DNA from 3 places in the Micromonospora sp. DT68 genome. Region 2 is predicted to be linked to each of the others. Evidence: riboswitches for the same ligand, from Rfam matches in the RefSeq annotation. Region 2 holds a riboswitch; each other region holds the start of a gene.
What was found. A riboswitch is a leader RNA that binds a small molecule or an ion and turns the genes downstream of it on or off. The one in region 2 is predicted to bind cyclic di-AMP.
Positions count from the first base shown of each region.

Region 1: linked by a shared signal. The riboswitch ahead of ACPXB1_RS00485 (coiled-coil domain-containing protein) and the one ahead of ACPXB1_RS20530 (coiled-coil domain-containing protein) in region 2 are both predicted to bind cyclic di-AMP.
Region 3: linked by a shared signal. The riboswitch ahead of ACPXB1_RS16405 (C39 family peptidase) and the one ahead of ACPXB1_RS20530 (coiled-coil domain-containing protein) in region 2 are both predicted to bind cyclic di-AMP.

Region 1 covers NZ_JBNCNZ010000001.1:97,178-107,372, forward strand. Annotated here, with positions in the region: gene ACPXB1_RS00475 (helix-turn-helix transcriptional regulator) at 1-298, opposite strand, end outside; gene ACPXB1_RS00480 (carbonic anhydrase) at 502-1,245, shown strand; gene ACPXB1_RS00485 (coiled-coil domain-containing protein) at 1,326-2,345, opposite strand; cyclic di-AMP (ydaO/yuaA leader) riboswitch at 2,350-2,480, opposite strand; gene ACPXB1_RS00490 (YibE/F family protein) at 2,647-3,984, opposite strand; gene ACPXB1_RS00495 (heavy metal translocating P-type ATPase) at 4,298-6,373, shown strand; gene ACPXB1_RS00500 (metal-sensitive transcriptional regulator) at 6,416-6,712, opposite strand; gene ACPXB1_RS00505 (heavy-metal-associated domain-containing protein) at 6,864-7,073, shown strand; gene ACPXB1_RS00510 (hypothetical protein) at 7,088-8,047, shown strand; gene ACPXB1_RS00515 (heavy metal translocating P-type ATPase) at 8,059-10,195, shown strand, end outside.
Region 2 covers NZ_JBNCNZ010000011.1:75,769-85,963, reverse strand. Annotated here, with positions in the region: gene surE (5'/3'-nucleotidase SurE) at 1-128, opposite strand, end outside; gene ACPXB1_RS20540 (1-phosphofructokinase family hexose kinase) at 125-1,087, opposite strand; gene ACPXB1_RS20535 (SRPBCC family protein) at 1,275-1,742, shown strand; gene ACPXB1_RS20530 (coiled-coil domain-containing protein) at 1,907-2,971, opposite strand; cyclic di-AMP (ydaO/yuaA leader) riboswitch at 2,977-3,108, opposite strand; gene ACPXB1_RS20525 (cation diffusion facilitator family transporter) at 3,249-4,166, opposite strand; gene ACPXB1_RS20520 (HelD family protein) at 4,273-6,390, opposite strand; gene ACPXB1_RS20515 (alpha/beta fold hydrolase) at 6,498-7,457, opposite strand; gene ACPXB1_RS20510 (carbonic anhydrase) at 7,610-8,266, shown strand; gene ACPXB1_RS20505 (hypothetical protein) at 8,360-8,689, opposite strand; gene ACPXB1_RS20500 (DUF3145 domain-containing protein) at 8,997-9,488, shown strand; gene ACPXB1_RS20495 (glycoside hydrolase family 3 protein) at 9,597-10,195, shown strand, end outside.
Region 3 covers NZ_JBNCNZ010000007.1:390,243-400,437, reverse strand. Annotated here, with positions in the region: gene ACPXB1_RS16425 (ABC transporter ATP-binding protein) at 1-276, shown strand, start outside; gene ACPXB1_RS16420 (bifunctional cytidylyltransferase/SDR family oxidoreductase) at 418-1,938, shown strand; gene ACPXB1_RS16415 (CDP-glycerol glycerophosphotransferase family protein) at 1,978-3,663, shown strand; gene ACPXB1_RS16410 (alpha/beta fold hydrolase) at 3,681-4,427, opposite strand; gene ACPXB1_RS16405 (C39 family peptidase) at 4,563-5,414, opposite strand; cyclic di-AMP (ydaO/yuaA leader) riboswitch at 5,659-5,800, opposite strand; gene ACPXB1_RS16400 (hypothetical protein) at 6,088-6,867, opposite strand; gene ACPXB1_RS16395 (acyltransferase family protein) at 7,011-8,195, opposite strand; partial or broken gene ACPXB1_RS16390 (spore coat protein) at 8,379-8,933, shown strand; gene ACPXB1_RS16385 (alpha-ketoglutarate-dependent dioxygenase AlkB) at 9,047-9,682, shown strand; gene ACPXB1_RS16380 (DNA gyrase/topoisomerase IV subunit A) at 9,754-10,195, opposite strand, start outside.

The sequences.
Region 1 (10,195 bases), on a different contig from region 2:
GCGCGAGCAGGTCACCGACCTGGCGGTACGCCTCGGCGGGGTGCCGGAACCGGCCGGCCGGGTTGAGGGTGTACTCGTTGCGGCGCCCGACCCGCGTGCGGTGCAGGTAACCGCCTGCCTCCAGGTCGGCGACGATGGCCTGGGCGGCGCGTTCGGTGACGCCGACCTCGGCCGCCACGTCCCGCAGCCGAGCGGTGGGATCGCGGGCGATGGCCAGCAGCACATGCCCGTGATTGGTGAGGAATGTCCAGTTCCGGCCGCTGCCTGGGCTGCCGTCAGCTGTCGCCGTGCTCGCCATCGTGGGACCGCCTCTCCGGTTGCCCGCCCTCGCCTCGCGCCTGTCGCAGGCGGGTCGAACCGGGCCAACGTATGAAATCTATATCACGCATATCTTGACGCATCTTCTGGTGCGTGTGAACGTGGAGCCCGAGCCAGCGCCCGCCGCCGGGCCGGTCGACGTGCGGGTTGAGCAGGCCAAATGCGTGGAGACGAGGTGCGGGGATGAGCCGTTCCGTAATGCCCGGCGGGCAGCCGGGGCCGCAGCGGGCCACCGATCAGGCACCGGCGCTCACCGAGCCGTCGCGGGCGTACGCCGAACTGGCCGACGGCAACCGGCGCTTCGTCAGCGGCGCTCCACGCCACCCCAACCAGGGCGCCGAACACCGCGCCGCGGTGGCCGACGGGCAGCACCCGTTCGCGGTGATCGTCGGCTGTTCCGACTCCCGGTTGGCCGCCGAGATCATCTTCGATCGGGGCCTGGGTGACCTCTTCGTGGTCCGTACGGCCGGGCACATCGTGGGTCCGGAGGTGCTGGGCAGCGTGGAGTACGCGGTGACAGTGCTCGGCACCCCGCTGGTGGTGGTGCTCGGTCACGACTCCTGCGGTGCCGTGCAGGCGGCCCGTGAGGCCGCCGCCACCGGCACGGCACCCGTGGGGCACCTGCGCGCGGTGGTCGACGCGGTGCTGCCCAGCCTGCGGCGCGCCACGGCCGAGGGTGTGGACGACATCGACGGCATCGTCGACATCCACATCGCGCAGACTGTCGAGACGCTGCTCGGGCAGTCGCCGGTACTGGCCGAGGCTGTGGAGCAGGGCCGGTGCGCGGTGGTGGGGATGTCGTACCGTCTCGCCATCGGTGGGGTGCGTCCGGTGACCGCCGTGCCGGTCGGCGCCGCGACCCTCGACGTGCCGAGCATCGACGTGCCGAGCGTCCCGGACGGCCCGGCCGCGACCGCCGCCGCCTGACAACTGGACCGCCGACCCGCCACGTGCGACGAGGGCCGCCCCGCGTGGTGCGGGGCGGCCCTCGTCTGCGGTACGTGCCGTCAGAGCAGTGACATGTGGACGTGGTCGGTGTGGTTCGACGGTCCGCTGTACGAGCTCCACCCGGTCGCCGGGAACCAGATCTGCCGGTTCCAGATCACGTAGTAGATGCCGAGCCGGTCGGCGTTGCGGATGAGGAACGCTGCGACGTTGTTGCCGTACTTGCGGGTGTCCTCGTTGTGCCACGGGGAGAAGCCGCTCTTCTGCAGCGACCAGTCGCAGGCGCGGCCCTTCGGGTGCTCCCACGGCCCGCCGGGGCGGTAGCAGCCGACGAACCGGGTGAAGCCGGCCCGCCTGACCTCCTTGTAGGCGTGCAGGGTGCGAGGTGTGACGCAGCCGGAGGTGGTCGGGTCGTCCTCGCTGCACGACTGCGGCTTCCAGTCGCCGTCGGCGGTGCGACCCGGGCCGATCTTCGCGACCGGCGAGGTGGCGTCCACGAGACCGCCTGTGAAGCCCTTGCCGCCGACGAGGGAGAGCGCCTTGTCCGCCTCGCTCTTGCGCTTGGCCATCAGGGCGGTCTGCTTCTGCTGCTCGCGGACCTCCGTGTCGAGGGCCAGCTTGGCCTGCTCGGCGCGGATCTTCACCGCGTTGACCTCGGCGAGCTTCTTCTCGTTGATCATGTTGAGCTCGTCGAGGGCCGCGGCCCGCTTGACGAAGGTGTCGGGAGCGTTGCTGTCAAGCAGCATCGCCATCGCGCCGACGCGGCCGGTGCGGTACGACTGGGCGGCGATCTGCGCGACCTGTGGTGCCAACGCGTCCAGGTCGGCCTTGGCACGCTCGACCTCGATCGCCAACTCCAGCTGCCGCTTCTTGGACTTGTCCAGCTTGGACTTGGCGGCGGAGTAGTCGCGGTTGGCCTGCTCGATGACGTCGTTGAGCAGCTTCGGCTCGCCGTCCTCCTCGTGCCCGGACGGTGTGGGGGTCGTCGGGGCGGCGTGGGCCGGTACGGGCCCGGCGAGCACGGTCAGTGCGGCGATCACGGCCACCACAGGTGTCAACCAGCGGCGTAGGGGTGCCGTCACAATGTTCCCTTCCGTCGACCGCCGACCGGGTTAGCTGACGGGTTCGGGGCGGAAGTGGCCCCTACCGCTTGCGCGGATTCACCCCAGGTACCTGGGTCCCCGGCTCGCCGGTTGGCGATTGGGCGGTGGCACCGCAGGCGCCGCTTCGCGCCTTCATCGGTAACCGGCAGCGAGGTTACCCGAGAGTCGGCCGGGTGAGCTACGCCTGGATGCCCACCAAAAGCGTCATATCGCCATGGCGTTGAGTGACCAGTGCTGCGGTCGTCAGGGCGGGGGCCCGATCTGGTCACGCTGAGGAGTGTCACCATGCCGTCTTCGTGCTCCTGTCCGGCTCTGGCCACTGGTCGGTGGCGGTGGATGGGGGTGGGGTGTGCTCGGGGTCGGGCCGGCCCGCGCGTGGACGGCTGAGGGCAGCCAGTACGTCGGCTCGCTCCGGTCGCGGCCGGGGCGCGTCGCCGGCCGGTGTCGAGCCGGCGGCGGTCACCAGAGCGGCCAGCCCTGTGGTCAGCGGTACGGCGGCGATCAGGCCGAGTGTGGCGACCGCACTGCGGACGATCTCCTGTGCCAGGAACTCGCTTGTCAGGATCTGCGTGATGGGTCGTGTGTCGGCGGTGAGCAGGAGCAGCAGCGGCAGCGAGGCGCCCGCGTACGCCAGGACGATTGTGTTGACCGTGGAGGCGATGTGGGCGCGGCCGACCCGCGTGGCCGCCCGGTAGAGCTGCAATCGACTCAGCCCCGGGTTGGCGTTCGCCAACTCGGTGACGGTGGCCGCCTGGGTGACAGTCACGTCGTCGAGCACGCCGAGTGAGCCGATGATGATTCCGGCGAGCAGCAGGCCGTGCAGGTCCACGTCGGCCTGGAACATCGACAGTGTGGTGGCGTCCTCGCTGCCGAAGCCGGTCAGGTGGGTGGCGGCCGTGGCGACGGTGGCGAGCACTCCGGTGAGGATCAGGCTGCCCAGGGTGCCGAGGACCGCTACCGAGGTCTGTGCGGTGACCCCGTGGGTCAGATAGAGCACCACGAACATGATGAGCGCGGCGCCGACCACAGCCACCAGCAGCGGTGACCTGCCGGCGGCGATGCCCGGCAGCACGAAGGTGAGCAGGATGGCGAAGCTTGCCGCCAGCCCCGCCAGCGCGGCCAGGCCCCGCCACCGGCCGAACGCGACGATCGCCGCGGCGAAGACCACAGCCAGCCACAGCAGCGGCGTTCCGCGCTGGTGCTCGGCGATGTTCCAACTGCTGACGGCGGGATCGGTCGGGTCGGTCAGCTCGACCATTATGACGTCGTCGCCGACCTCGACCCGGGGTGCGCCCGGCCCGGCGGGGATCGGGGTCTGCACCTGCTGGCCGGCGCTCGGCCCGTCCTCGACGCGTACGTCCACCGTGCCGCACGGTCCGGCCGACGGGCCGCCCTCGGGTGTCGGCGCCGGCGGGCAGGGCTCGGTCACCACCCGGGTCACGGTGCCGTGGTACCGCGGCACGTCCGCCCCGCCATCGGTCTGCGGCGACCCGTCCCGTGGCCATAGCACCACCGCCGCGAGAACGGTGGCCACGAAGAGCGGCACCACCGTCGCGACGAGGATCCGTCGCACCCGCGGCGGCGCGGGTGGCGCGGAATGGCTGTGGTCGGAACCCAATGCGAGACTCCCAACGATCCGGTGCGAAGTACGTGTCAGCGGAGCGGTCGGTTCACCGTCGACGGGGGAAACGCCGCGGGAAGCGCGCCGGATCGCCGTCCGGCGATCGTCCGATCACGGACGGTCAACGTCCGGCCCGATCGACGGAAAGCGACGCCACGACGTGGTGGCGTCGCAGCCTGACTGCGCGGCGGCGTATGGAGGCTCATCCTGGGAGATGCTATCCAGCTTGTATCGGGGCGGCAGTTCGTGACGGGGTGTCGGATAAGCGAACCGCGTACGTGGCGGGCCCTCGACCGGGCATGTTTGAGGCATGCCGGCTCTGTCACCGCCCGACCCCGACCACAAGCGGCACGGCACCTCCGCCGCACCCTCCCCGCAGAGCAAGCACGCCGGGCATGACAAGCACGCCGGGCACGACCCGGCGATGTTCCGTCGCCGCTTCTGGGTCTGCCTGGTGCTCACCATCCCGGTGGTACTGACCAGTCATCTCGTATCGGATCAGTTGGGTCTGAATTGGGATTTCCCCGGCCGGTCCTGGCTGGGCCCGGTGCTCGGCTCGGTGGTGTTCTGGTGGGGCGGCTGGCCGTTCCTGGTGGGCGCGGTCCGGGAGGTGCGGGACCGGGCGCCGGGCATGATGCTGCTGATCGCGATGGCGATCACAGTGGCCTACACCGCGTCGCTTGCCACCAGCGTGGGCGCCTTCGACCTGGACTTCTGGTGGGAGTTGGCAGCGCTGGTCACCATCATGCTGCTCGGGCACTGGCAGGAGATGAAGGCCATCGGGCAGGCCCGGGGCGCGCTCGCGGCGCTGGCCGCGCTGCTACCGGACGAGGCCGAGCGGGTGACTGCGGGCGGGCAGGTCGAGGCGGTACCGGTGACCGACCTGCGGATCGACGACGTGGTGCTGGTCCGCCCGGGGGGCCGGGTGCCGGCGGACGGTCGGATCGTCGACGGTAGCGCGGAACTCGACGAATCAATGATCACCGGTGAGTCGCGGCCGGTCGCGCGGTCGGCGGGCGACCGGGTGGTGGCCGGCACCGTGGCCACCGACTCGGCGATCCGGGTACGCGTCGAGGCGCTCGGTGAACAGACCGCGCTCGCCGGCATCCAGCGGATGGTCGCGCAGGCACAGGCCTCCGGTGGCCGGGCGCAACTGCTTGCCGACCGGTTCGCCGCCGCGCTGTTCTACGTTGCCACCGGCACGGCCGTCCTGACAGTGCTGGTCTGGACCCTGCTCGGCCGGCCCGACGAGGCGGTGATCCGCGCGGTCACGGTTCTGGTGATCGCCTGCCCGCACGCGCTCGGGTTGGCCATCCCCCTGGTCGTCGCGCTGTCGACAGCGCTGGCCGCGCGGTCCGGGATCCTCGTCAAGGACCGGTTGGCCCTGGAGCGCATGCGCACGGTGGGCGCGGTGCTCTTCGACAAGACCGGCACCCTGACCCGGGGCGCGCACGTGGTCACCGACGTGGTGGTGGCACCGGGCACCGAGCGGGACGAGGTGCTGCGCATCGCGGCGGGCGTCGAGTCCGACAGCGAACATCCGTTGGCCCGCGCGATCGTGTCGGCTGCTGGGCGCGCCGGACCGGCCCCGGCCGCCGGCTTCCGGTCGCTGCCGGGCCGTGGGGTGCAGGCAACCATCGACGGTACGGAGTACGCGGTGGGCGGGCCGGCGCTGCTGCGGGAGCGGGGCCTGTCGCTTCCGGCGGAGTTGCAGGAGGCGACCGGACGGTGGTCGGCGCGAGGTGCGGCGGTGCTGCATCTGGTGCGGCTGCCGGAGACCGTGCTCGGCGCGTTCGCGCTTACCGACGAGGTGCGTCCGGAGGCCCGCGGGGCCATCGACGAGCTGCGCGCCGAGGGCGTCCGGACGATCGCCATGATCACCGGTGACGCCCGCCCGGTGGCGGAGGCGGTCGCTGCGGAACTCGGCTTCCGGCCCGGAGTCGACGAGGTGTTCGCCGAGGTGCTGCCGGCGGAGAAGGACAGCCGGGTGGCCGAACTCCAGCGGCGGGGGTTGACAGTGGCGATGGTCGGCGACGGGGTGAACGACGCGCCGGCGTTGGCGCGTGCGGACGTGGGCGTCGCCATCGGTGCGGGCACCGACGTCGCGATCGAGTCCGCCGGGGTGGTGCTGGCGTCCTCGGACCCGCGTGGGGTGGGTGCCGTGGTCCGCCTGTCCCGGGCGTCGTACCGGAAGATGCGGCAGAACCTGGCCTGGGCGGCCGGCTACAACGTGGTGGCGTTGCCGCTGGCGGCGGGAGTGTTGGCAGGGGCCGGAGTGGCGTTGAGCCCGGCGGTGGCCGCGCTGCTGATGTCGGCGTCCACAATCGTGGTGGCGCTCAACGCGCAGTTGCTGCGCCGGGTCCGGCTGGGCCCGGCGGCGAAATGAGAACCGGCGGCGGGCTGAGGCGCGGCGGCGGGCTGAGGACCGTCAGCCGCGCTTCATGAGTCGTCCGACCGCCGCCATCATCTCGGTGGCCATCTCGTCGGCCCGGCCCTCGGCGGCGCCCTCGTGCATGCAGTGCCGGGCGTGCCCGTCGAGCAGGCCCAGCGCCACCTTGTCGAGTGCGGCCTGGATCGCGGAGATCTGCGTGAGCACGTCGATGCAGTACCGGTCCTCGTCGACCATCTTCTCGATGCCCCGGACCTGCCCCTCGACACGGCGGAGTCGGGTGAGCAGCTGGTCCTTACTGGCGGTGTACCCGCGGATCGGGGTCGGTGTGGTCATGGCGACCAGGATAGCGTACCCCTGGGGGGTATGGTACTGTCGCTCTCGCCGGATACCCCCACCGGGTACCGGTACACGGCAAACGCACGAGTCCGCCTTCGTATTACCCCCCGGGGGTATATGGTCGGAGGTGACGGAGGGAGTTCGTTCGATGGTCAGCACGACGTACCAGGTGAAGGGCATGACCTGCGGGCACTGCGTCAGCGCGGTAAGCGCCGAGGTGGGCGCCATCGCGGGCGTGCACGACGTCCAGGTCGACCTCGCCAGCGGCCAGGTCACCGTCAGCAGTGAGCAGCCGGTGGCTGTGGAGGACATCCGGGCCGCCGTCGACGAGGCCGGTTACGACCTCGTCGAGGCGTGATCGAAAGGCGTGCGATGAACGCGGTCACCAGACTGGGCGGCTTTGCTCTCGGTCTCGCGGCGGTCTTCGGAGCGGCGTACGGGATCGGCCGGGTCGCCGACCCGGCCGCCGAGAGCCGGCACGACGGCGGTGCCGCACACGCCTCGGACCCCACCGAGCAGGGTGGGCACGACGGGGCGGCCGGGCTGCCCGGCGGCCTGCTCGTCTCCGACCGTGGCTACACCCTCGAACCGGTCGCCGCGCCGGCCGGCGAACTCGCCTTCCGGGTGACCGGGCCGGACGGCCAGCCGGTCACCAGGTACGACGTGGCCCACGACAAGCGGATGCACCTGATCGTGGCACGGCGGGACCTGTCCGGCTTCCGCCATGTCCACCCCGACCTCGCACCGGACGGCACCTGGCGGGTCGACACCCCGCTCGCCGGTCCCGGGCAATGGCGTGCGTTCGCCGACTTCACACCGACCGGCGGTGAACCGCTGACCCTCGGAGTGGACGTGACAGTCCCCGGCGCGCTGACCGAGCGCCCCCTGCCTGCCCCGGCCACCAGCACGACAGTCGACGGTTACACGGTCACGCTGGCCGGCGAGCCGCAGCCTGGCCGCACCTCACCGCTCACCCTCACCATCAGCCGGGACGGCCAGCCGATCACCGACCTGGAGCCCTACCTGGGCGCGTACGGGCATCTGGTGGCGCTGCGCCGGGGCGACCTGGCGTACCTGCACGTCCACCCGGAGGGGGCACCCGGCGACGGGCGGACCCAGCCCGGCCCGGATGTCACATTCTTCGCCGAGGTGCCGTCGGTCGGCAGCTACCGGCTCTACCTGGACTTCCGGCACGGTGGGCGTGTGCACACCGCCGAGTTCACAGTCGTCGCCGGCACCCCGACGGCGGGCGCCCCGACAACGGGTGCCGAGCCCACCCCGAGCGGATCCGCGCCGGCCGACCACGGCACCCCCGGCCACGGGCACAACTGACGGGACGGACGATGACCACCACCAGCAGATCGCTGCCCGAGGCGCCGAACCGGATCGAGCTGGCCATCGGCGGGATGACCTGCGCCGCCTGCGCCGCCCGGATCGAGAAGAAGCTGAACCGGATGGACGGGGTCAGCGCCACCGTCAACTACGCCACCGAGAAGGCCACCGTCCGGTACGCCGACGCTGTCACACCTGACGACCTGATCGAGACGGTGCAGAAGACTGGCTACACAGCCGCTGTGCCGTCGCCGCCCGCCGCCACCGAGGAGCCTGTCGACCCGCTGAAGGGACCGCGTACCCGGTTGTGGGTCTCCGCTGTGCTCACCGTGCCGGTGATCGTGCTGGCCATGGTGCCGCCCTGGCAGTTCGACTACTGGCAGTGGCTGTCGCTGGTCCTGGCCGCCCCGGTGGTGGTCTGGGGTGGGTTGCCGTTCCACCGGGCCGCGTGGACCAACCTGCGGCACGGCGCGGCGACAATGGACACCCTGGTCTCGGTCGGCACCCTTGCCGCGTTCGGCTGGTCGCTGTGGGCGCTCTTCCTCGGCGACGCCGGGATGCCGGGGATGACGCACCCGTTCCGCTTCGACATCACCCGCAGCGACGGCGCCGGCAACATCTACCTGGAGGCCGCCGCCGGGGTGACGGTGTTCATCCTGGCCGGCCGCTACTTCGAGGCACGGTCCAAGCGGACCGCCGGGGCAGCCCTGCGCGCGCTTCTCGAACTAGGCGCACGGGACGTGGCGGTACTACGGGACGGGGTGGAGACCCGGATCCCGGTGGAGCAGCTCGCCGTCGGTGACCGGTTCGTGGTCCGTCCCGGTGAGAAGGTGGCCACCGACGGGGTGGTCGACGAGGGCACCTCCGCAATCGACGCCAGCATGCTCACCGGTGAGTCGGTGCCGGTCGAGGTCGGTCCGGGCGACGGCGTGTTCGGGGCCACGATCAACGCGGGCGGACGTCTCGTCGTCACCGCCACCCGGGTCGGCGGGGACACCCAGCTCGCCCGGATGGCCGACCTTGTCGAGCAGGCGCAGAGCGGCAAGGCGGCAGTGCAGCGGCTCGCCGACCGGATCTCCGGTGTCTTCGTGCCGATCGTCATCACTCTCGCGGTCGGCACGCTCGGCTGGTGGCTCGGCACCGGCGCCGGCCCGACCGCCGCGTTCACCGCAGCCGTCGCCGTGCTGATCATCGCCTGCCCCTGCGCGCTCGGCCTGGCCACCCCGACCGCCCTGCTCGTCGGCACCGGCCGGGGCGCCCAGCTCGGTGTGCTGATCAAGGGGCCGGAGGTGCTGGAGTCGACGCGCCGGGTGGACACGGTGGTGCTGGACAAGACCGGCACCGTGACGACCGGCCGGATGACGCTCGTGGACGTGGTACCGGCCAGCGGTGAGGACCGCGCCGAGCTGCTCCGGCTCGCCGGGGCGGTGGAGGCGGCCTCGGAGCACCCGATCGCCGGTGCGGTCGCCGCCGGTGCCTCCGAAGCCGGCGCGCTGCCCGCGGTGACCGACTTCGCCAACCTCGAAGGACTCGGCGTCACCGGGACGGTCGACGGTCGGGTCTTGCTGATCGGGCGGCCCCGGCTGCTGCGCGAACGCGAGATCGACGTACCGCCGGAGATCGAATGGGCAGTCAGCGAGGCGCAGGCTGCCGGTCGTACGGCGATCGTCGCCGGCTGGGACGGGCGGGCCCGGGGCGTGCTCGCGGTCGCCGACGTGGTCCGGCCGACCAGTCGGGCGGCCGTGGCCCGACTGCGTGACCTGGGGCTCACCCCCGTCCTGCTGACCGGGGACAACACCACAGTGGCCCGCGCTGTCGCCGCCGAGGTGGGCATCGACGAGGTGATCGCCGAGGTGCTGCCGGCCGGCAAGGTCGACGTGATCAAGCGGCTCCAGGCCGAGGGGCGCTCGGTGGCGATGGTCGGTGACGGGGTCAACGACGCCCCGGCGCTGGCCCAGGCCGACCTCGGTCTGGCAATGGGCACCGGCACCGACGTGGCGATCGAGGCGTCCGACCTCACACTGGTCCGGGGTGACCTGGACGCCGCGGTGGACGCCATCCGGCTGGCCCGGCGTACGCTCGGCACCATCCGGGGCAACCTGTTCTGGGCGTTCGGCTACAACGTGGCGGCCCTGCCGCTGGCCGCCG
Region 2 (10,195 bases):
CCGCTTGCCTCCTCCAGCGGCGCCGCGACCACCACGTCCAGTCCCCGCTGCGCCGCGGCCCACGCCAGCGCCTGGATGCCCGGCGCGGCGATCCCGTCGTCGTTGGTGATCAGCACCCGCAGGGTCATCTGTCGACCACCCGGTCGGCCAGTTCGTCGGGGGTGGTCCGCTCCTGGGGCCGGCTGTCCGCCGGTGCCAGCTGGACCCGCTCCACCAGCCCGGTGATCGAGTCCAGCCGACCGGTGCCCAGGCCGTGCCGGGTGACGTTCAGTGCCCCGGCTGCGGCGCCGGTGCGGATGGCGGTGCGGATGTCCCCACCGCGGGCGATCACGGCGGCCACCCCGGCGGTCATCGAGTCGCCCGCGCCACGCGGGTCGGCGGCCTCCAGCCGGGGCATCTGCACCTCGAAGAGTTCCCCGTCGATGAGCGTCAAGGCCGGCTGGTCGGCCCGGCTCACCACCACCGTCTCGGCGCCGGCCGCGTGCAGTTCGTACATCGCCCGGGTCAGCTCCGCTGTCTCGTCGTTGCGGGCGCGCCCGTCGCGGATCAGCTCCTCGTGGCTCACCTTGAGGAAGAACACCCCGCTCTCCAGCGCCGCACCGAGGTGCTCCCCGGAGAGGTCGACCACCACCCGGCTGCCGTTGGCGCCGAGGTCGGCGGCGAAGCGCCGGTACACGTCGGCCGGGACGAGCCACGGCTCGTTGGGCCCGCTCAGGATGCTCACCTCGGCGCGGAGGCCCTCGCCGAGCGCCAGGTTGTAGAGCTCGTCGAGCTCGTGCCGGCTCAGCGGGTGCCCCGGCACGTCAACGATCTCCTGCCGGGAGCCGTCCCGACGGTCGTGCACGTAGGCGCCGCTGCCGGAGTCCCGGACCACCACCTTGAGGTCGACGCCCTCGCTTACCAGCAGCGGCTCCAGCACCTGGCCGATCTCGCCGCCGAGCGCGGCGCACAGCACCACGTCGACACCGAGCGACAGCACCATGCGGGCCTGCCAGACGCCCTGCCCGCCGGGGTGCAGGTGCAGCTCGGGGTGGTCGTTCGGCTGATCCACAGTTACCGTCAGTTGCGGTGTGGGCGCGAAGACCATCACGTGCCCGCTCACCGGTCATCCCCGTTCATGCGTCCGCCCTTCATCACGACCGGTGATACCTCAACAGCTGACGGTAGTGATAACGCGTCGCCAATGCCCGGGCAACGGCCGGTGTCCGTCCGGACGTTGCCAGCCCCACCGGTGTACGGGACGATCGTGCGACCCATCGACGGCGGGAGACGGCGTGCTCAGCAGCGACACGTTCAGCTACACCGTGCAGGCCCGCTGTTCGCTCGCCGACGCGGCGGCCCTGCTTGGCGACCTGAGCCGCCAGGGCGAGCTGCACCCACTGATCATCCGGGTGCGGCGAGTCCCGCCCCGGCCCGGAGCCGTGGCCAGCTACACGATCAACGACCGTCTGGTCGCCGGCCCGCTCCGCTTCCGAACCACCTATCACGCGGACGTGCTGACCCTCGACGACGACGAGATCGTCACTGTCGCACGCCAGTGGCCGGCCACCACGGTGCGTAACCACACACGCCTACGCGCCGAGCCCGACGGCCTGGTCCGGATCGACGTCGAGATCACCCTGCGGGCACCGAAACCCCTCTTCCGGTACGCCTTCAGCCAGGCCCGAGTCGCCCACCTGGCCCTGGCGGCCCGGCTGGGAGCGGCCCTGGACCGCAGCGACAACCCCCCACCGTCGACCTGACCAGCCGCCGCTTGGCGCGCGGACCTTGTCATGATCGTGCTCGATCCAGGATGTCGTGGTGTCGGGCCGTTGGGAGGCCACTACATCCTGGTTCGAGTGCGGTCGCGCAGACGTACACCGGCCGGCGTCCCCGCGTGGGGGAGCGCCGGCCGGGTCGGGTCGGGCTAGTACACGGACAGGTGTACGTGGTTGGTGTGGTCGCTGGACGGGTCGCCGTTCGCCCCGCTGTACGACTTCCACCCGCTGCTGGGCAGCCAGATCTGCCTGTACCAGATCACGTACAGCACGGCGAGCCGGTCGGCGTTGCGGATGAAGTACGCGGCCAGGTTGTTGCCGTACGTCTTGTCGCCGCCGGTGGCGTCCCCGCCGAAGCCGTTCTTCTGCGCGGCGAAGTCGCAGGCGCGACCCTTGGGGTGCTCGCCGGAGCCGCCGGAGCGGTGGCAGGAGACGTACCTTGTGAAGCCCGCGGCCTTGGCCTGGTTGAGGGCGTGCAGGGTGCGTGGGGTGATGCAGCCGTTGGCCGGGGTCGGGTCGTTGACGCTGCAGGACTCGGACGGCCAGGAGCCGTCGGAGTTGCGCGGCGCGGGCTTGGCGTTGGCGGTGGAGGTGCCCCGGTTGGAGCCGGAGTCGGAGGCGGTGGTCTGCTGCCTGGTGTTGGCAACGGCCAGGGCGCGTTCGGCCTGCTCCTTGCGCTTGGCCATCACCTCGACCTGCTTGCGCTGCTCGCGGATCTCGCCGTCGAGGGCGACGCGGGTGCGGTTGGCCTCGTCCTTCGTGGCGATGAGGTCGCGCAGCACCCGGTCCTCGTTGGCGGCGACCACGTCCAGCGCGGCGGCGCGGTCCATGAAGCCCTCGGGGCTGTTGGTGTTGAGCAGCGCCGAGACGGTGCTGAGCCGGCCGGTGCGGTACGCGACGCCGGCGATCTCGCCGACCTTGCCGCTGCGTTCGTCCATCTCGGCTTCGGTGGTCTTGAGCTTGGCGGCGAGTTGCTGCTGCCGCTGGATCGAGGTGTCCAGGGCGCGCTTCGCGTCCAGGTAGCCCTTGCTGGCCGCGTCGAGTGCGGCGCGCAGGGCGGGGGTGCCACCCTCTTCGTCGTTGTCGGGTGCCGCGGCCCGTTGGGTGGCCGGGGGAGCGGCCGAGGCGGCGCCGGCGGGGATGGCGACGCCGAGGGTGAACATCATGACGATCAGCGCCGCCAATCGGGCGGCGGGGGGTCGTGCTGGTGCCACTGCGCATGTCCTTCCGTCAGCCGCCGACCGGGTTAGCTGACGGGTTCGGGACGGAAGATCCCTACCGCTGACGCGGATGCACCCCAGGAACATGGTTCCCCGGTTCGCCCTCTCGGGTGATTAGGCGGCGGCCGCCACCGGCGCCGGGAGGGCGCCGCCGGGTGGTGGCCGGGAGCCAGCCTACCGGTGCTCATGGGGCTGGTGCAGCGATTGTGACTGACGGTGCGCGAAGCGCTACCCAAAACACCGACAAAAGGTATAAAAGCTGACAACCCGCTCACCAAGTGACGGCACCGCAGGCCCCCGGGGCCGCACCGGGCTCGATCTGGAGCGTGGCGTGCTCGATCCGGAAGTCCTCCTGCAGGGCGGTGCGCGCCGCCGTGAGCACGGTGCCGACCTCCGCGTCGGGCGCCATCGTCAGGTGTGCGGAGGCCACCTCCATGCCCGAGGTGAGCGTCCAGACGTGCAGGTCGTGCACCTCGACCACGCCGGGTACGGCGGCGAGCCGGTCGTGCACGGCGGTGACCTGGAGGTGTTCCGGAGCGGCCTGCACGAGGATGCGGACCGCGGCGCGGCCGAGCCGCCAGGTGCGCGGCAGGATGAACACGCCGATGGCGACCGCTACCAGTGGGTCGGCCCACCACCAGTCGGTGACCGCGATGAGCAGTGCCGCGCCGATCACGCCGACCGAGCCGAGCAGGTCGCCGAGCACCTCCAGGTAGGCGCCCTGGAGGTTGATGCTGTCCCGGGCGCCGGTGCGGAGCAGGGCGAACGCGATCACGTTCGCGAGCAGGCCGAGCACGGCGACCACGAGCATCGGGCCGACCACCACCTCGTGCGGGTCGCCGAACCGGCCGATCGCCTCGATCACCACGTAGATCGCGACGCCGGAGAGCAGGACGGCGTTGGCGAGGGCGGCGAGCACCTCGAGGCGGTAGAGCCCGAAGGTGCGCTGCGGGTCGCGGGCGGCCCGTTGGGTTGCGGTGATCGCGGCGAGGGCCATCCCGATGCCGAGTACGTCGGTGAACATGTGCCCGGCGTCGGAGAGCAGGGCCAGCGAGCCGGTGTGCAGTGCGGCCACCGCCTCGACCACCATCAGGGTGGCGAGCAGCCCGAACGCTACCCAGAGCCGGCCCCGGTGCTGCTGTGCGGCGTTGCTGACCGACGCGTGGTGGTGGTCATGACCTGAGCCCACGAAACCCACCTTCCTGTGCCGGCCGGGACGGGGTCAAATGTATGTTCACATCGCTATGTATGCAACTGTAGGGCGCTGGTGGACCCTCGGCCCCGCCAACACGGATTCAGCCGATCGGGTCGATGGTGGTCAGTCGCTGGGTGGCCCGGGACAGCGCGACGTAGAGCGTGCGTACACCCGCACCCGGATCCGCCCGGATCTCAATCGGCGCGACGAGCACCACCCCGTCGTACTCCATGCCCTTGGCCTCCAGGCTTGTCACCACCTGCAACCGTGACCCGCCGAGCGCGCCGAGCCAGCCCGCGACCTCGTCGCGGCGGGGGACCGGCGTGATCACCCCGACCGTGCCGTCCACCTCGGCCAGCAGGCCGGTGGCCGCCTCAACCGTCGCGGCCTCCAACCCGGCCGCCGGTACGACGTGCTCGACCGGATCGACCCCGGTGGAGCGGACGGCCCTGGGCAGCGGCAGATCCGGATAGAGCCTGCGGATCTCGGCCGCCGCCACCGCGAAGATCTCCGCCGAGTTGCGGTAGTTGGTGGTGAGCGTGAAGTCCAGCCGCTTGCGCCGACCCAGCGCCTGGTCACGGGCCCGGGTCAGCTCCTCCGGGTCACCGGTCCACGCGGTCTGCGCCGGATCGCCCACGATGGTCCACGAGGCCAGCCGACCGCGCCGGCCGATCATCCGCCACTGCATCGGTGAAACGTCCTGCGCCTCGTCCACCACGACGTGCGCGTAGTCCCGGTAGTCCGCCGGACGCTCCCGCGCCGCCGCACGGGCCGCCCGCTGGCGGTCGCCAAGCGTGCTCAGCTCCCGGACCCCGCCGGCGAGCTGGAACGGGTCACGCCGGGCGCGGGCCGGCTGCACGGGCTTGCCCAGCAGCGCGTCCAACTCGTCGAGCAGCGCCACGTCCGCGATGGTCAGGCCGTCGGTCTCCAGAGTCCGGTACGCCGCACCGAGCAGCCGGATCTCCGAGCCGGAGAGGATTCCTCCGGCGTACCTGCGCAGACGGTCGGGACGGGCCAGCCAACCGAGCACGTGCCGGGGATGCAGCCGGGGCCACCACGCCTTGAGGAACTCCCGGAACTCCGCCCGCTCGGCGACCTCGTCCTCGAAGGCCCGCTGCTCCGGCAGCCGGCCGATGCCCAGGCGACGGGCCTGCGCCCAGAGCGCGGCGAAAACCCCGTCGAAGCCGGCCCGACGGACCTCGTTGCGGCGGGCGCCCCGGTTCAGCGCGCGGTCCCGGATCGCGTCGAGTTCGGCGCGGTCCAGCCGCAGCAGCGTGCCCCGGTAGAGCAGTCGCAACTCACCAGGCCCGCCCGGCACCGCGTCCCGGACGGCGCGCTCCAGCACCCGGCGCATCCGCAGCGAACCCTTCACCGCCGCCACGTCCGGCGGATCGGTGCGGGTGGCTGTCATCCCCGGAAAGAGGGTGCCGAGCGAGTGCAGGGTCGCCGTGTCCTCGCCGAGCGACGGCAGCACCGAGGCGATGTACTCGACGAAGACCGTGGACGGGCCGACCACCAGGATGCCACCGCCGGCATACCGGCTGCGGTCGGAATACAGCAGGTAGGCGGCCCGATGCAGGGCGACAGCGGTCTTGCCGGTGCCCGGGCCGCCGGCGACGATCGTCACCCCGGAACCGGGCGACCTGATCGCCTCGTCCTGCTCCCGCTGGATCGTCGCCACGATGTCCCGCATGCCCCGCCCGGTGGCCTGGGACAGGGTGGCCAGCAGCGCGCCGTCGCCGACGACTGTCATCCCCTCCGGCGTGGCGGTGGGGTCCAGCAGGTCGTCCTCGATGCGGGTGACCCGTTCCCGCCGGGACTGGATGGTCCGTCGACGCACCACGCCCAGCGGCTGCGCCGGGGTGGCCTGGTAGAACGCGGCGGCGGCCGGCGCCCGCCAGTCGACGACGAGCGTTGTGGCGTCCTCGTCGCGGATGCCGAGCCGCCCGACGTGCAGCACCTGACGGTCCCGCAGGTCCAGCCGGCCGAAGACCAGCCCCTCGTGCTCGGCGTCGAGGGTGTGCCGCCGCTGCGCGGCGTGGAAGACCATCGCGTCACGTTCGACGAGCGCGCCGAACGTGCCCACCCGCGCCATCCGGTAGCCGTCGCGCTCGGCGCGGACCGCGGACTGGCGCAGCTCGGCCAGTCGGGCGTACACCCGGTCGAGGTGCCGCTGCTCGACGGCGATCTCCTGCTCCAGGGCGGTCTGGTCGGTCAACGCACGCTCCTTCGATGTCGCCGGCAAGCGGCGCGAACCGCGCGGGCCAACCGCAGAAGGGTACGGCCCCCGTCCGGATCCGCCGCGCCCGAGGTGCGCGAACGTGCTCAGGCACCCGTCCTGACGGCGCTCGCGTCGCCGGGGCGCGGCGGCACGGCGTCGGCCGGCGGTGCGGCGAGCACCCGACGCAGGACGCCGGTCAGCGCGGCGTTCACCTCGTCGGGACGTTCCATCATCAGCATGTGCCCGGCACCCGGGCAGACGGTCAGTTCGGTGGCCGGCAGCGCCGCGGCGATCGACTCGGCGCACGGCGGCGGTGTCAGCCGGTCCCGATCGCCGACCAGTGCGGCGGCCGGCAGGTGGGCGAGCGCGCTGAGGGTGTCCAATCGGTGCTGGGCGCCGATCGAGGCGCGGAACCCGCCGATCGAGCGCAGTGAGGCGCGGGCCACCGCCGAGGTCACCAGCCGGATGTCGGCCGGATCGCAGCGGTCGCCGAAGAGCATCCAGCGGATGCTCGGTTGCAGCGCGCGCAGCAGCGGGCGGGGCGGCCGCCACGAGCCGCACCGGGCCAGCACACCGGCCCCGGTGGTCTCGGCGAGCCGGATCAGCCGGGTGATCCGCGGCGAGAGCCCGTAGGCGGTGTGCGTGTGCCCCTCGGCGGTGGTCGAGACGAAGACCAGGCCTGCCGTGCGGGCGGTGAAGTGCGCGGGGTGGCGGTGCGCGTACTCCATGATCGTCATGCCGCCCAGCGAGTGCCCGACAAGTACCACCCGGCCGGCCGGCGCGACCGCGTCGATGACCGCCGCAAGATCGTCGCCGAGCTGGGCCAGGGTGGCCGTGGGCAACGCCATGCAACTGGACCGGCCGTGGCCCCGCGCGTCGAAGGTGACCACCCGCACCGCGCCCTCCGACAGCCCGGTGAGCGCGTCGAGCTGCCGGTGCCAGGCGCGCCCGTCAAGCGTCCAGCCATGCAGCAGGACGGCTGTTACCGGGGCGTCCGCCGGCCCCGTGGTCTCGACGTGCAGCCGCACGCCGTCGGGCAGACCGACCTCGAACCGCTCCGGCATCGCCACCTCCCAGGGTCGCCCAGGCACCACCACCGGCACCGGGGATACCCGGCGGTAACACCGGCTACCCGCCAGCACACCACGCCAATCGCGTCGAGGGAACATTCCCGAGCGCCCACCTGTCCGCCACCGACCGGGCCAAGCTGGACGGCATGGGGTCGACGCAGGCGACGCCCGGCCCGCCAGCCGGCGGACCGGCAGCTCACGAGCGACAGGCCGGGGGTACGCCACGGGTCGCGCTCGCGGAACTGCTCGCCGGCAACCGGCGCTTCATCAGCGGTCAGCCCATGCACGGACACGACGTGACGGCCGCCGCGGCAGCCTCCGGCGACCAGCAGCCGTACGCGGTGGTGCTCGGCTGCATCGACTCGCGGGTGCCGCTGGAGGCGATCTTCGACCAGACCTTCGGCGCGATGTGCGTGATCCGCACCGGCGGGCACGTGCTCGACCGCGCGGTACGCGGCTCCATCGAGTTCGCCGTGGGCCAGCTCGGCGTACCGCTGGTCATGGTGCTGGGCCACGAGCGGTGCGGGGCGGTGGGGGCAGCGGTGGAGGTGCTGCGCACCGGTCAGCGGCCGGACGGATCGCTTGCCCACCTCGTCGACGAGATCGCCCCTGCGGTCGTCGAGGCGGGGCTCGACGATCCGGCGGTGCAACCGCTGGCGATCCGCCGGCACGTCGGGCGTACGGTGCGCGCGCTGCGCCACGACGACCTGCTGGCCGGGCCGGTCGCCGCTGGCCGGGTGGCAGTGGTCGGCGGTCTCTACGACCTGGCCACCGGTGAGGTCGCCCTGCTCGACCCGCCCTGAAACCCGGGGCCCGAGCGCCCGGACGCGGACGCGAAACCGCCCGCCGGGAAGTCCCGACGGGCGGTTTCGCTGATGATGCGGTGGGGGAGGGGCTCAGCCCTCGAAGACACCGGCCGCGACAAGGCGCTTCTCGGTGGCCTCCCAGCCGTCACCCGGGTGGGTGGCAGCCAGGTTGTTGATCTCCGCCCGGATCTTGGCGGCGTGGCCGGCGGCGGCCAGCACCCGGATCTCCTCGACGAAGGCGTCGGAGTCGGTGCGCAGGTGCGCGGTCTTGCCGTTGGTCAGGTTACGCACGTAGGCGTGCTTGCCGCCGTTGAGCGGGATGAGGTACTTGAACTCGCCCAGCACGCTGAGGGCGCCACCCTGGCCAGCCTGGCCGGCCCGGACGGACGCGCGCGCGGTCTTAGAGGTGTTGCTCGCCACGGAGGTACTCCTTGCAAGACGTACGGGAGGACTGGACGTCCGGGGGCTGTGTGCGGACGACACGTGAGTCGGCCCGCGAGGTGTAACGCGGCATAAGCCGCCGATGGAACTGTACAGGACCACGACATCAAGCTGCTCGTCGCGGTGTCCTCTGAGCCAACCGAGACCACCCGTCCGGCTATTCCGGCCAGCGAATTTTCCGATTCCCTGGCGCACCATCCGTCACAGGAGTCATCATGTGTTGCAGCAACCACCTGGGTGGCCGAGGTCGTAGGGGAAGACGCACCTCGCTCTCCGGGAGGTCACCGTGCCAACGCGTGGCGTCGTATACGTCCACTCGACCCCGCTCGCCGTGTGCTCGCACGTCGAGTGGGCGATCGCGCGCGTCCTAGCCGCGCCGGTCAACCTGCAGTGGACGGCTCAGCCCGTCGACCCCGGCGCACGCCGGGCCGAGTGCGGGTGGACCGGCCGTCCCGGGACGGGCGCCGAGCTGGCTGCTGCCCTCAGACAGTGGCCCATGATCCGTTTCGAGGTCACCGAGGAGCCGAGTTCCGGCGCCGACGGTGAGCGCTACATGTACGTGCCGGCCCGCGGCCTGTTCCGGGCCACCGTCGGCGCGGCGGGGGACATTCAGCTCGGCGAGGACCGGTTGCGGGCGCTCATGGCGTCCGCCCGGGCCCCGGAGGCGCTGTCGCACGCCCTCGACAAGGCGCTCGGCACGGCCTGGGACGACGACCTGGAGCCCTACCGGTACGCAGGTGACGGGGCTCCGGTGACGTTGCTCACCCGGGTCGGCTGACCGGGCCCGTCGCCCCGGTGCTCACCGGGGTCGGGCAGGCCGGCGGCGCGGGCATGCCGACGCCGACCGGTAAGGTCAAGTTGCCCCGATAAGGGGGGACCTGGTGGGATGGGCGGCGTGCCGATTCGCCCGCGACGCGCCGGCATCGCCGTCGCCGCCCTGACCGCCCTGCTCGTCTCCGGCTGCTCGGGTACCCCGGAACGCCCCGACCCGAGCCCCAGCCCTGCGGCGACCTCGGCCGCGCCGAGCACCGCCGCCGCGACGCCGGCCGCCGCCGACCCGGCCGCCCGCGCCGCCGCGCTCGTCGCCACGCTCTCCGACGAGGACCTGGTCGGTCAGGTGCTGATGCCGTACGCCTACGGCGACTCGGCGACGAAGGTCTCACCCGGCTCGGCGGCCGGCAACCAGGCACTCGCCGGCGTCGACACCCCCGCCCAGATGATCGCCAAGTACCGGCTCGGCGGGCTGATCCTGGTCGGCTTCAGCGCCGACGACCCGACAAAGGGCAACCAGGAGACCACGAACGTCGACAACCCCAAGCAGGTCCACGAGCTGACCGGTGGGCTGCGCGAGGCCGCCGGGCGGCTGGCCGCAGGCCCGGCGCCCTTCCTGATCGGCACCGACCAGGAGTACGGCGTCGTCACCCGCGTCACCGACGGCGTCACGCTGCTGCCCAGCGCCCTCGCGGCCGGTGCGGCGGGCGACCC
Region 3 (10,195 bases), on a different contig from region 2:
CGGCTGCGGTTCTCCATCGCCGCCGCCAAGAAGCACGACGTGCTGCTCATCGACGAGGCCCTCGCCACCGGTGACAAGGGCTTCCGCAAGCGCAGCGAGCAGCGGGTACGGGAGCTGCGCGAGGGCGCCGGCACCGTGTTCCTGGTCAGCCACCAGCTCTCCTCGGTGCGCGACACCTGTGAACGGACCCTCTGGCTGGAATCGGGCGTCCTGCGGATGGACGGCCCGACCGACGAGGTCATCCGGGCGTACGAGGCGTACGCGAACAAGAAGTAGCGCCGAGGTCACGCATCGACCCGGCACCATGTGGCCGCGTCGCCCGCGTTGGGGCGGCGCGGTCCGCGCGTTAAGGTTCATTCCGTCGCCGCTCGGGCGGAACCTTCCGTTAACGCATTCGACGAGAGTGAGGATCCGGCAATGACGCAGGACCAGACCACTGGCCCGGACGCCGCAACGGAGACCCCCGTACCCTGGCGGCCGTCGCGGACAGTGGCCGTGGTGCTGGCCGGCGGCACCGGGACCCGGCTGGGCCTCGGCATTCCCAAGCAGCTGCTGAAGATCGCCGGCAAGCCGATCATCGAGCACACCCTTGCCGTCTTCGAGGCCGCACCGGAGATCGACGAGATCATCGTGCTGATGGCTGCCGGTCACGTCGAGGACGCCCAGCAGATCGTCGAGAAGGCCGGCCTGCGCAAGGTCACCAAGGTGATCGAGGGCGGCGACACCCGCAACGCCACCACCCGGATCGCGCTGGAGGCTGTCGGCCCGGCCGACTGCAACATCCTCTTCCACGACGCCGTCCGCCCGCTGCTCAGCGGCCGGATCGTCCGCGAGTGCGTCAACGCGCTGTGGACCTACGACGCCGTGGACGTGGCCATCCCGTCCGCGGACACGATCATCCAGGTGGACGACAACGACTGCATCACCGACATCCCGGTGCGCTCCCGGCTGCGCCGCGGCCAGACCCCGCAGGCGTTCCGCTCCCCCACCATCCGCGAGGCGTACCGGATCGCCGAGGATGACCCCAACTTCGCCGCAACCGACGACTGCGGCGTGGTGCTGCGCTACCTGCCGGGCACCCCGATCAAGGTGATCGACGGCTCGGACGAGAACATCAAGGTCACCCACCCGGTCGACGTACACCTGGCGGACAAGCTCTTCCAGCTCGCCGCGGCGCAGGCGCCCCGGCTGACCAACCACCGCAGCTACACCGAGGAGCTGACCGGGCGCACCATCGTGGTGTTCGGCGGCAGCTACGGCATCGGCCACGAGCTGACCGAGCTGGCCCGGGGCTACGGCGCCCAGGTCTTCCCGTTCAGCCGCTCCACCACCGGCACCCACGTGGAGCGCGCCGAGGACGTCGAGGCCGCCCTCAAGACCGCCTTCGAGGCCACCGGACGGATCGACCACGTGGTGGTCACCGCCGGGATCCTGGAGCGGGGCGCGCTGGCCGAGATGGACGAGGAGACGATGGACCGGCTGTTGCAGGTCAACTTCGTCGGCCCGGTGACCATCGCCCGCCAGGCCCTGCCCTATCTCCAGCAGACCAAGGGTCAGCTGCTGCTCTACACGTCCAGCTCGTACACCCGGGGTCGGGCCCGCTACGCGCTCTACTCGGCCACCAAGGCCGCCCTGGTCAACCTGACCCAGGCGCTCGCCGACGAGTGGGCCGACGTCGGCGTCCGCGTCAACTGCATCAACCCGGAGCGGACCGCCACCCCGATGCGTACGCGGGCCTTCGGCGAGGAGCCGGAGCACACCCTGCTCGCCGCGGAGGCCGTCGCCCAGTCCTCGCTCGACGTGCTGGTCTCCGACCTCACCGGCCAGGTCATCGACGTACGCCGGGCGCCCGGCGACGGGCCCGCGCCGGCCGCCGTGCCGGCCCAGCCCGGCGCGGGGCGGGTCGAGGTGTCTGCCGGCACGACCGCCGCAAGCTGACGCGGGCAGCGGAAGCGCGACGGCGGCGAACGGAGCGACATGCGCGGTGACCTGGTCCGAAAGTTGGCCGCCCGGTGCCTGAGCGTCGGCCTGGCCGTGCTGGCGTTCGTCGTGGTGGCGCTGACCGGCGCCACCGGTTGGGGGCTGGCGCTGGCTGTCGCCGCGCTGGCGGCAGCCGCCGCCGAACAGCGGATCCGAGCCGGCGCCGACCTGGTCGCGGAGACCACTCTGATCGCCGCCGCCGTGCTTGTCGGCTACGCCCGGCGGCTGGACGACGGGTTCGACCTGGCGCTCGCCGCCACCGCGCTGGTCCTGCTGGGGCTGGTGCTGCTGGTGGGGCCGCTGCGGAGCGCCGGCAACCTGGAGATCCGGGCGGCAAACCTGCCGGTACGGACCTGGACCCCGCTGATCGCCGGTCAGCTCGGCACCGCACTGCTCGGGCTGCTCGCCGTCGTGGCCCTGGCCGCCGCGCTCGCCCTGCCCGCCGTCGTCGCGCTGGCCGCCAGCCTCCTGGTGGGCGCCGGCGCCGGGGCTGTCGCGCTGGACCTGGCCCGGCGGCGGTTCCGGCCGGCCAGCGGCGGCAACCCGGTGGCCCGCGCGTTGCGCCGGCACCAGCCGGAGTTCCTGCTGCACTTCTCCGCGCCGCCCGGCTCGGAATACCAGGTCACCATGTGGCTGCCGTACCTGGAGCGGATCGGCCGCCCGTTCCTGGTGATGGTGCGCGAGCCGGAGTTCCTCGCGCCGATCGCCGCGGCCACAAGCGCGCCGGTGGTCTACTGCCCCACCCTGCGGACCATGGACGAGGCGCTGGTGCCGAGCCTGCGCGCCGCCTTCTACGTCAACCACGGCGCGAAGAACAGCCACTGCATCCGGTTCACCCAGCTCACCCACGTGCAGCTGCACCACGGCGACAGCGACAAGGCGCCCAGCGCCAACCCGGTCTCGGGAATCTTCGACCGGATCTTCGTGGCCGGTCCGGCGGCGATCGACAGGTACGCCCGCGCCGGCGTGCAGATCCCGGCGGAGAAGTTCGTCGTGGTGGGCCGCCCGCAGGTCGAGTCGATCGACGTACGCCCGGAGCCGACCGTCGGGCTGGCCCAGCCCACCGTGCTCTACACGCCGACCTGGACCGGGCACCACGCCGACGCCGACTACTGCTCGCTGCCGGTGGCCGAGGCACTGCTGCGGCGGCTGCTGGCGCGCGGCGCGACGGTGATCCTGCGGGCCCACCCGTACACGACGCAGAACCCGGCGTCAGCCCGTCAGCTGGGCCGGCTCACCGAGCTGCTGGTCGCCGACCGGAGCCGCACCGGGCGGCCACACGTGGTCGGGGCGGCGGCCCGGGAGCTGAGCCTGACCGAGTGCGTCAACCGCTCCGACGCGCTGATCTCCGACGTGTCCGGGGTCATCTCGGACTACCTCTACTCCGGCAAGCCGTACGCCGTCACCGACATGGGCAACGAGGGCGAACGGTTCACCGAGAACTTCCCGCTGGCCGCGTCGGGCTACGTGCTGCGCCGGGACATGTCCAACGCCGACGAGGTGCTGACCGCCCTGCTCGACACCGACCCGCTGGCCGAGGCGCGCTGGGCGACCCGCCGGCGTTACCTGGGTGACTTCCCCGCCGAGTCGTACGCGGAGGCGTTCCTGACCGCCGCCCGCCGGGAGTTGACGTCGACGGACCACACGACCGAGCGGCCGGCGCAGCTCACCCCGCTGGCCTGACAAGGGCGTGCCGAGCGTCAGCGGTACGCGTCCAGCAGCGCCAGCACGGCAGCCGGGTCCTCCACGTGCGCGTTGTGCCCGAGCCCGGGCAGCGTGGCGACCGGCACCCCGTACTCCTTGAGCTGCGCGTCGGTGACCATCGTGTCGTGCTCGCCGCGCGCCAGCACAACAGGCACGTCGGTCGCGGCCAGGAGCGCGGCGAGATCGGGCTCCCCGACGGCGAACGCGCCGGTGTCCATCGCCAGGCGCCACCGGCCGTCGACCTGGCGCAGACCGGCGTCCACCATCGGGTGGTCCGGCGGGATCAGGCCGGTCAGCCCGGCGACCCGCAGGTAGCGACGGGCCGCCTCGGCCCGGCTGGCGAACCAGCTGACCGGGCGGGCGGCGACGTCGGCGGCGCGGGTCAGCTCGTCCGGCGTCCAGACGGCCTTGATGCCGAGCCCCACCACGGCGTCCACTGGCGTTCCGGCGGCGCGGGCGGCCAGCGCCAGGCCGACCACACCACCCAGCGAGTGCCCGAGCACCACGATGCGGTCGCCGGGCGCCAGGGCCTGGGCGATCCGCTTGGCGAAACCCTCGAAGGAGTACGTCGGAAGTGGCTCCGACCAGCCGTGGCCGGCGAGGTCGGGCGCCAGCCACCTGCCGGGCCAGTGCTGCTCCAGCAGCGGCGCCCAGGGCAGCCAGACGTCACCTGTCGCCCCCATGCCGTGCAGCAGAAGCAGGACCGGCCTACGGTCGGCGTGACCACCCGATTCATCCACCACGGCCGCAGTCTCCCACGGCGTACCGGCTCGCAGCGAGATCCGTCGCGGTCCTGACCCGGCGTCGACGAAGACGCCGCGGGCGCCGGCCCTCGTGGGAGACGGCGCCCGCGGCGTCTGGTGGGGTCTCACGCCTGGTCAGGCGGAGTAGCCCCGGGTAGCGATCCAGTTGGCCAGGTTGATCGTGGTCATCCAGTACTCGCCGTAGGCCGCGTTCGCCGAGTCGGCGATCCGCACGGTACGGCCGTTGTCCTTGTAGCCCACCACTGCGACGTAGTGCCCGCCGCCGAAGGAGTGCCAGCCGCCGTTCGTGTCGACGGCGTCCCCGGCCACGTTGGCCACCACGCCACGGCCGTCGGTGATCGCGGCGACGACGTCAGCCTGGAGACGGTCCATCTGGGCCGGGCTTGGCGAGCCGGCGAACATCCGGGTCCGGTACGGGGAGCCCTTCACCTCGGCGTTGAGCACCCGGGTGGTGTCCAGGGCCGAGTTGGTGCCCATCTCGGTGGTGCCCAGCTCGGCGCCCAACTGGTCCTGGGTGCGGTTGATGCCGGCGGCGCTGAGAGCGTTGCGGACGGCCGCCGGGCCGCAGTTGTAGTACGTGTTCTGCGCCTGGTAGCGGAAGTCGAGCACCTTTGTCGCGGGCGGCTTCGGCGCCGCCTTCCTGGCGGTCAGGTCCGGGTCGCTGCTGGCCTTGGCGGCCGGCGACGCGGCGCTTGCGGAGGGGGCGGCGGCGCTCGGGCTGGCGCTGGTCGGGGCGGCGCTGGCCGAGGGGTCCGCGACCCGGGCGTCGCCGCGGGAGGCGGCGGTGTCGCTGCGCATCTCGGCGACGGTCGAGGCGGTGTGCTGGCCGACGGGGGCCTCATCGGCGCCGGCCACCAGGGCGCCGGTGGTGGTCGCGATGGCGAGGGCCGCGGCGGAGGCGACGGCGATCTGGTACGGGCGTTCGGTGGCGAGGCGACGCAGCTGACGCTGCAGGGTGTGCTTCACGGGTCCTCCACGGTTCAGGGGGAGAGCGGCACACCGGGGGCAGCCGGTATCCGGGCACGCGCCAGCGCGCGGACCGTGGTCCGCGGATGGTGGAGCCGCTCAGGGGAACGCCCGGCGTGGCCGGGCGGAAAGTGCGGTGACCCTGGGGGTCAGCTCACCGCCACGAGGCGGACAAGCGTGGGTACCGCGACGCCGTGAAGGCGGAGGAATAGCCGAGGGGTATGCGGGTGCTGCATGGGGATGGAACTCCTTCCGACACCGCCTACCGGGTTAGCTGACGGATTCGGGCGGGAAGATCGCCCTACCGCGGGCCGTGGCTCGCGGATTCACCCCGGACGTACTTGTGGGTCCCCGGTTCGTTGATCACGATTGAGCGGGTCAGCGCGGCGTCGCCATTCGCGATCGGTTACCGCACCGGACGGGATGACCCTACTGGCCCTCCTGAGCCCTGCCAAGCCTCGCTCACCTGCGTAAACCTTGAACGCGGCGACAATTTCTGGGCGTATTGCCGCTGACGTGACTCGATGGGACGAGCGGTTACGGAGGCACCGTAGGTCGACAAGCGGACAGGCCGTCGACAATGCCGCCGGATCTGCGGGAACAATCCGGCCGAACGCGTCAGCCGCCCGATTTCCCGCGCGTGTGACCGGGCTCACCGAATAATCGGGGCGTTTCAGCCCACCCGCGCCGGGCGCCACCGCGCCGCCGCCGGAAGAACCGCGACACGGACGGTGCGGCGGGCCGCCACCCGGGTCGGCCGCAACCGGGCCGCCGCCGCGTAGGCCTCCTCGGCCAGGGCACGCGCAGCGGACGTCGCCAGCTCGGCGTCGCGCCAGGCCGCCCGTTCCCGCCCGGCGGCAGCCTCGTAGTCGGCCCGCCGCGTCTCCCGGACCGCCCGGCTGAGCAGCACCTCCTGCTCCACCGGGTGCCGACGCGGATCCCAGCCGTGCCGCTGGCCGAACACGTCGCCGAGCTGCCGCATGGTCAGATCCCCCCGCCAGTACGCGGCCATCGCAGCCCGGTGCAGGTAACGCTCCCGGGTGGCGTACTCGGCGGGGGTGCGCGGGGTTCGCGGGGTGGGCAGCGCTCCGGCACCGGCGAAGCGTCGGGCCGCGGCGTCCGCCTCGTCGTACCGCACCCAGATCTGCTCCACCTGCTCCTGAGCGGTCAGCCAGTCCGCACGCCGTCGTCGGGCGGTCTGCGCCGCGCGGGCCGCGGCGACGGCCACCTCCTCGGCGTACCGGCGCAGGTCGGCGGCCTCGGCGGCGGCGGCCTCACGGGCGGTGGGCGGCGGCTCGACGGCCGCCCTGTCCCGTTCGGCGGCCGTCGAGTCCCGCTCCGGACGGGCCACCAGGACGGCGAGCACTGTCAGTGTCAGCAGGAGCAAGGCCGACCAGATGGCGGCGGCCTGCGGCACCTCGGTCAGGAACTCGTAGAAGACGACGGTCTCCATGGTCGGCACCTCGGCGGGAGAGCATTGCGATGGGAAGCCGCACGCGTTCGGTCCGACGCTACCGCCGGCACGAACCGGGCGCATCGGGCGCCGGGCGTGTCGACGCACGCCGCGCCGGACCGCGTCTGACCAGGTTGGACCCGTCAGCGCGAGTCGGCGTACGTCGATCGGTCGTCGGGCTTTTCGCCCCCGGCTTCGGTGGCCGTGGTCCGTTGCCGGGGAACGGCCGGCGGACGGGCCGGGCGGCGCGGTGCCAGTCGGCGCATCAGCGGAGTCTCGACGTAGCGGTGCAGCAACCCGGCCAGGACCAGGCTGACCACAAGGAACCCGAGCACCACAGCCGGGCCGCGCCAGCCTTGGAAGCCCGTCCCCCAGTCCCCGCTCCACCGCAGCACACTCGTCATCACCAGCACGTGCACCAGATAGAAGGCGAAGGAGACCTCGCCGAGCCACACCAGCGGACGGGACCGCCACGGCGAGCGCCGGTCCCGCACGTCCGCGTCCGCGGCGGCCGTGATCACCAGCAGGTACACGACGGCGAGCAGGGTGGTCCACAGTTCGGCGCGGATCCACTGTGAGGCGGCCACCCAGGTCGCCACGAAGATCACGGTGGCCGTCGTCAGCCCGGGGCCACGCCAGAGACCCCGACGCATCAGCTCGGCCGCCACCGCGCCCAGCCAGAACTCCAGCGACCGTACGGGCGGGAAGATCTGCGTGAACCACCACCGGCTGACCTCCGGCACCAACTGCTGGGCCGGCCAGAGCGCGAGGATCAGCAGGGGCAGCGCGACGATCAGCGTCCACAGCACCGCCGGACGGGCCCGGCGCAGCAGAGGCAGCGCCAGCGGCAGGCAGAGGTAGAAGAAGAACTCGCAGGAGAGCGACCAGCTCACCGTGTTGATGCTGTAGAACCAGCCCGGCCGGGGATCCCACGCCTGCAACAGCAGCAGGTTCTCCAGTGCCACCGCCGGCAGCACCGGGTCGGCGAACCACCAGGCGACAAGCAGCGCCGCCGCCCACAACACCAGGTGATTCGGATAGATCTTGGCGACCCGCCGTCGCCAGAAGGCGAGCCGTGAGTCGCCCGGGCGGGCCGACCAGACGAGCACGAAGCCACTCAGGATGAAGAAGAACTGCACCCCGGACAGGCCGAGGGAGAACACCGCGTCGACAACGGCCTTGAAGTCCGGCTCGGCGATGATCCGCATGGTGCCGGCGTGGAAGCCGAACACCAGCAGCGCGGCGATCCACCGAAGCCCGGTCAGCGAGGGAAGCCTGGCGAACACGGGCGCGGGCGGGGCCGCCGAGGCGTCAACGGTGCTCGTCATGCCGGGGTCCCGACGCTTCGCAGGGTCACCAGCACGTACGTCTCCTCCTCGGCGCGGGTCAAACGACGTGGCGGCCCCGGAAGGCCGCACCGGGGCACCTTACCGGGTCACTCCCGGGTGAACCGGGCGGCCGTTGTTTACCTCCTGCTCCGTCGGAGTTCAGGACTGAGGAGTTCTTGGCGCGCCTTCTTCGGCGGCACCGACGCCCTCGGCGCCGCACCGGTGCTGACCCGGGTGCTGCTGGCCACCGGCCACCCCATGGACCTCACCGTCGTCGTCGGGCGACAGGAGATCGAGGCCGACCTGGAGGACATCGCGCCCGGACGAAGGCAGATCATCCGTACCGTCCCGCCCACCGGCTCGCTACCGTCGCTGATCACCGGGGCGGACCTTGTGGTGAGCGCCGCCGGCACGTCGACGTGGGAGTTGTGCTGCCTCGGCGCGCCCGCCGCGCTGGTCTGCGTGGTCGACAACCAACGCGAGTCGTACGCCCGGGTGGTCCAGCACGGTCTGACGGCCGGCCTCGGTGAGCTGCCGGAGTTGGCTGAGGGTGGCCGCCGCGGGCGTACCGCGCGGGCGGCGGCGGCGCGGACCCTGCACGGGCTGCTCAGCTCGCCGCAACGCCGAGCGGCGCTTGCCGCCCGGGCCTGGGCCGCCGTGGACGGGCTGGGCAGAGCACGGGTCGTCGACGCGGTGTTCGAGGCGCTACGCCATGATCACGCTCGATCCTGGCTGTAGTCCCCTCGATCCGAACGCGAGACCACTGGATCCAGGATCGAGCACGACCATGGGGGCGACGCGAAGGGCGCGCGCCTAGCACGTGTGTACGAATGTGCTGTTAGGGTGGCCGCATGACGCAGGCCGCCTACCAGCCGTCGATGCTCGACCTGACCGACGCCGGGCCGACAGTGGGGCCGCTGCCCGGCCAGATCCGCCGGCGCCAGCTCAGCCGGGGCGCGTGGGTCGACCACCTGCCCGGGTGGGTGCGGGGCTCCGACGCGGTGCTGGACACCCTGCTCACCGAGGTGCCCTGGCGTGCCGAGCGACGCACCATGTACGACAGCGAGGTCGACGTGCCCCGCCTGCTCAGCTGGTACGCCGCCGACCGGCCATTGCCGCATCCTGTGCTCACCGCCGCACGGGCGGCCCTGACCCGGTACTACGCCCCCGAGTTGGGTGAGCCGTTCGTGACCGCCGGGATGTGCCTCTACCGCTCCGGGCGGGACAGCGTCGCCTGGCACGGCGACACCATCGGCCGCTCCGCGCACAGTGACACCATCGTCGCGATCGTGTCGTTCGGCTCGCCCCGACCGCTGCTGCTGCGTCCGCGCGGTGGCGGCGACAGCATGCGTTTCCCGGTGGGCCACGGCGACCTGATCGTGATGGGCGGCTCCTGCCAACGCACCTGGGAACACGCCATCCCCAAGACCACCCGTCCGGTAGGCCCGCGGGTGAGCGTCCAGTTCCGCCCCGTCAACGTGGCCTGACCCACCACCCAGGCGTGCCCAAAGGGCGCAGCGCCGCGCGGTGACGCCGACACAGGCCCGCCAGGGCCGGGTCAGTCGCGTTCCACCAGGTGACCCAGGACCGTCGGGCCGAGCATCACGGCGAAGCCACTGCCGTCTCGGCGAGGATCGGCTGCGGGAAGCTCCACCGGCTCGCCGGTGCCCGTCGCGCCGACCGGGCGCGGACCCACCCAGGCGACAGCGACGTCCGTCTCGTCCTTGAGGAAGCGGTGCGCCCGCACGCCGCCTGTCGCACGACCCTTGGCCGGGTACGCCTTGAACGGCGTCACCTTGACCGTCGCCCCGGTGGACGTCACGACCATCGGCTCGCCGTGCCCCGGATCGTCGGTGCGGACCGCCCCGAAGAAGACCACCCGCGCCCCGGCCGGCAGGTTGATGCCGGCCATCCCGCCGCCCTTGAGTCCCTGCGGACGGACCAGCCCGGCGGCGAAGCGCAACAGCGACGCCTCCGAGGTGACGAAGGTAAGCGTCTCG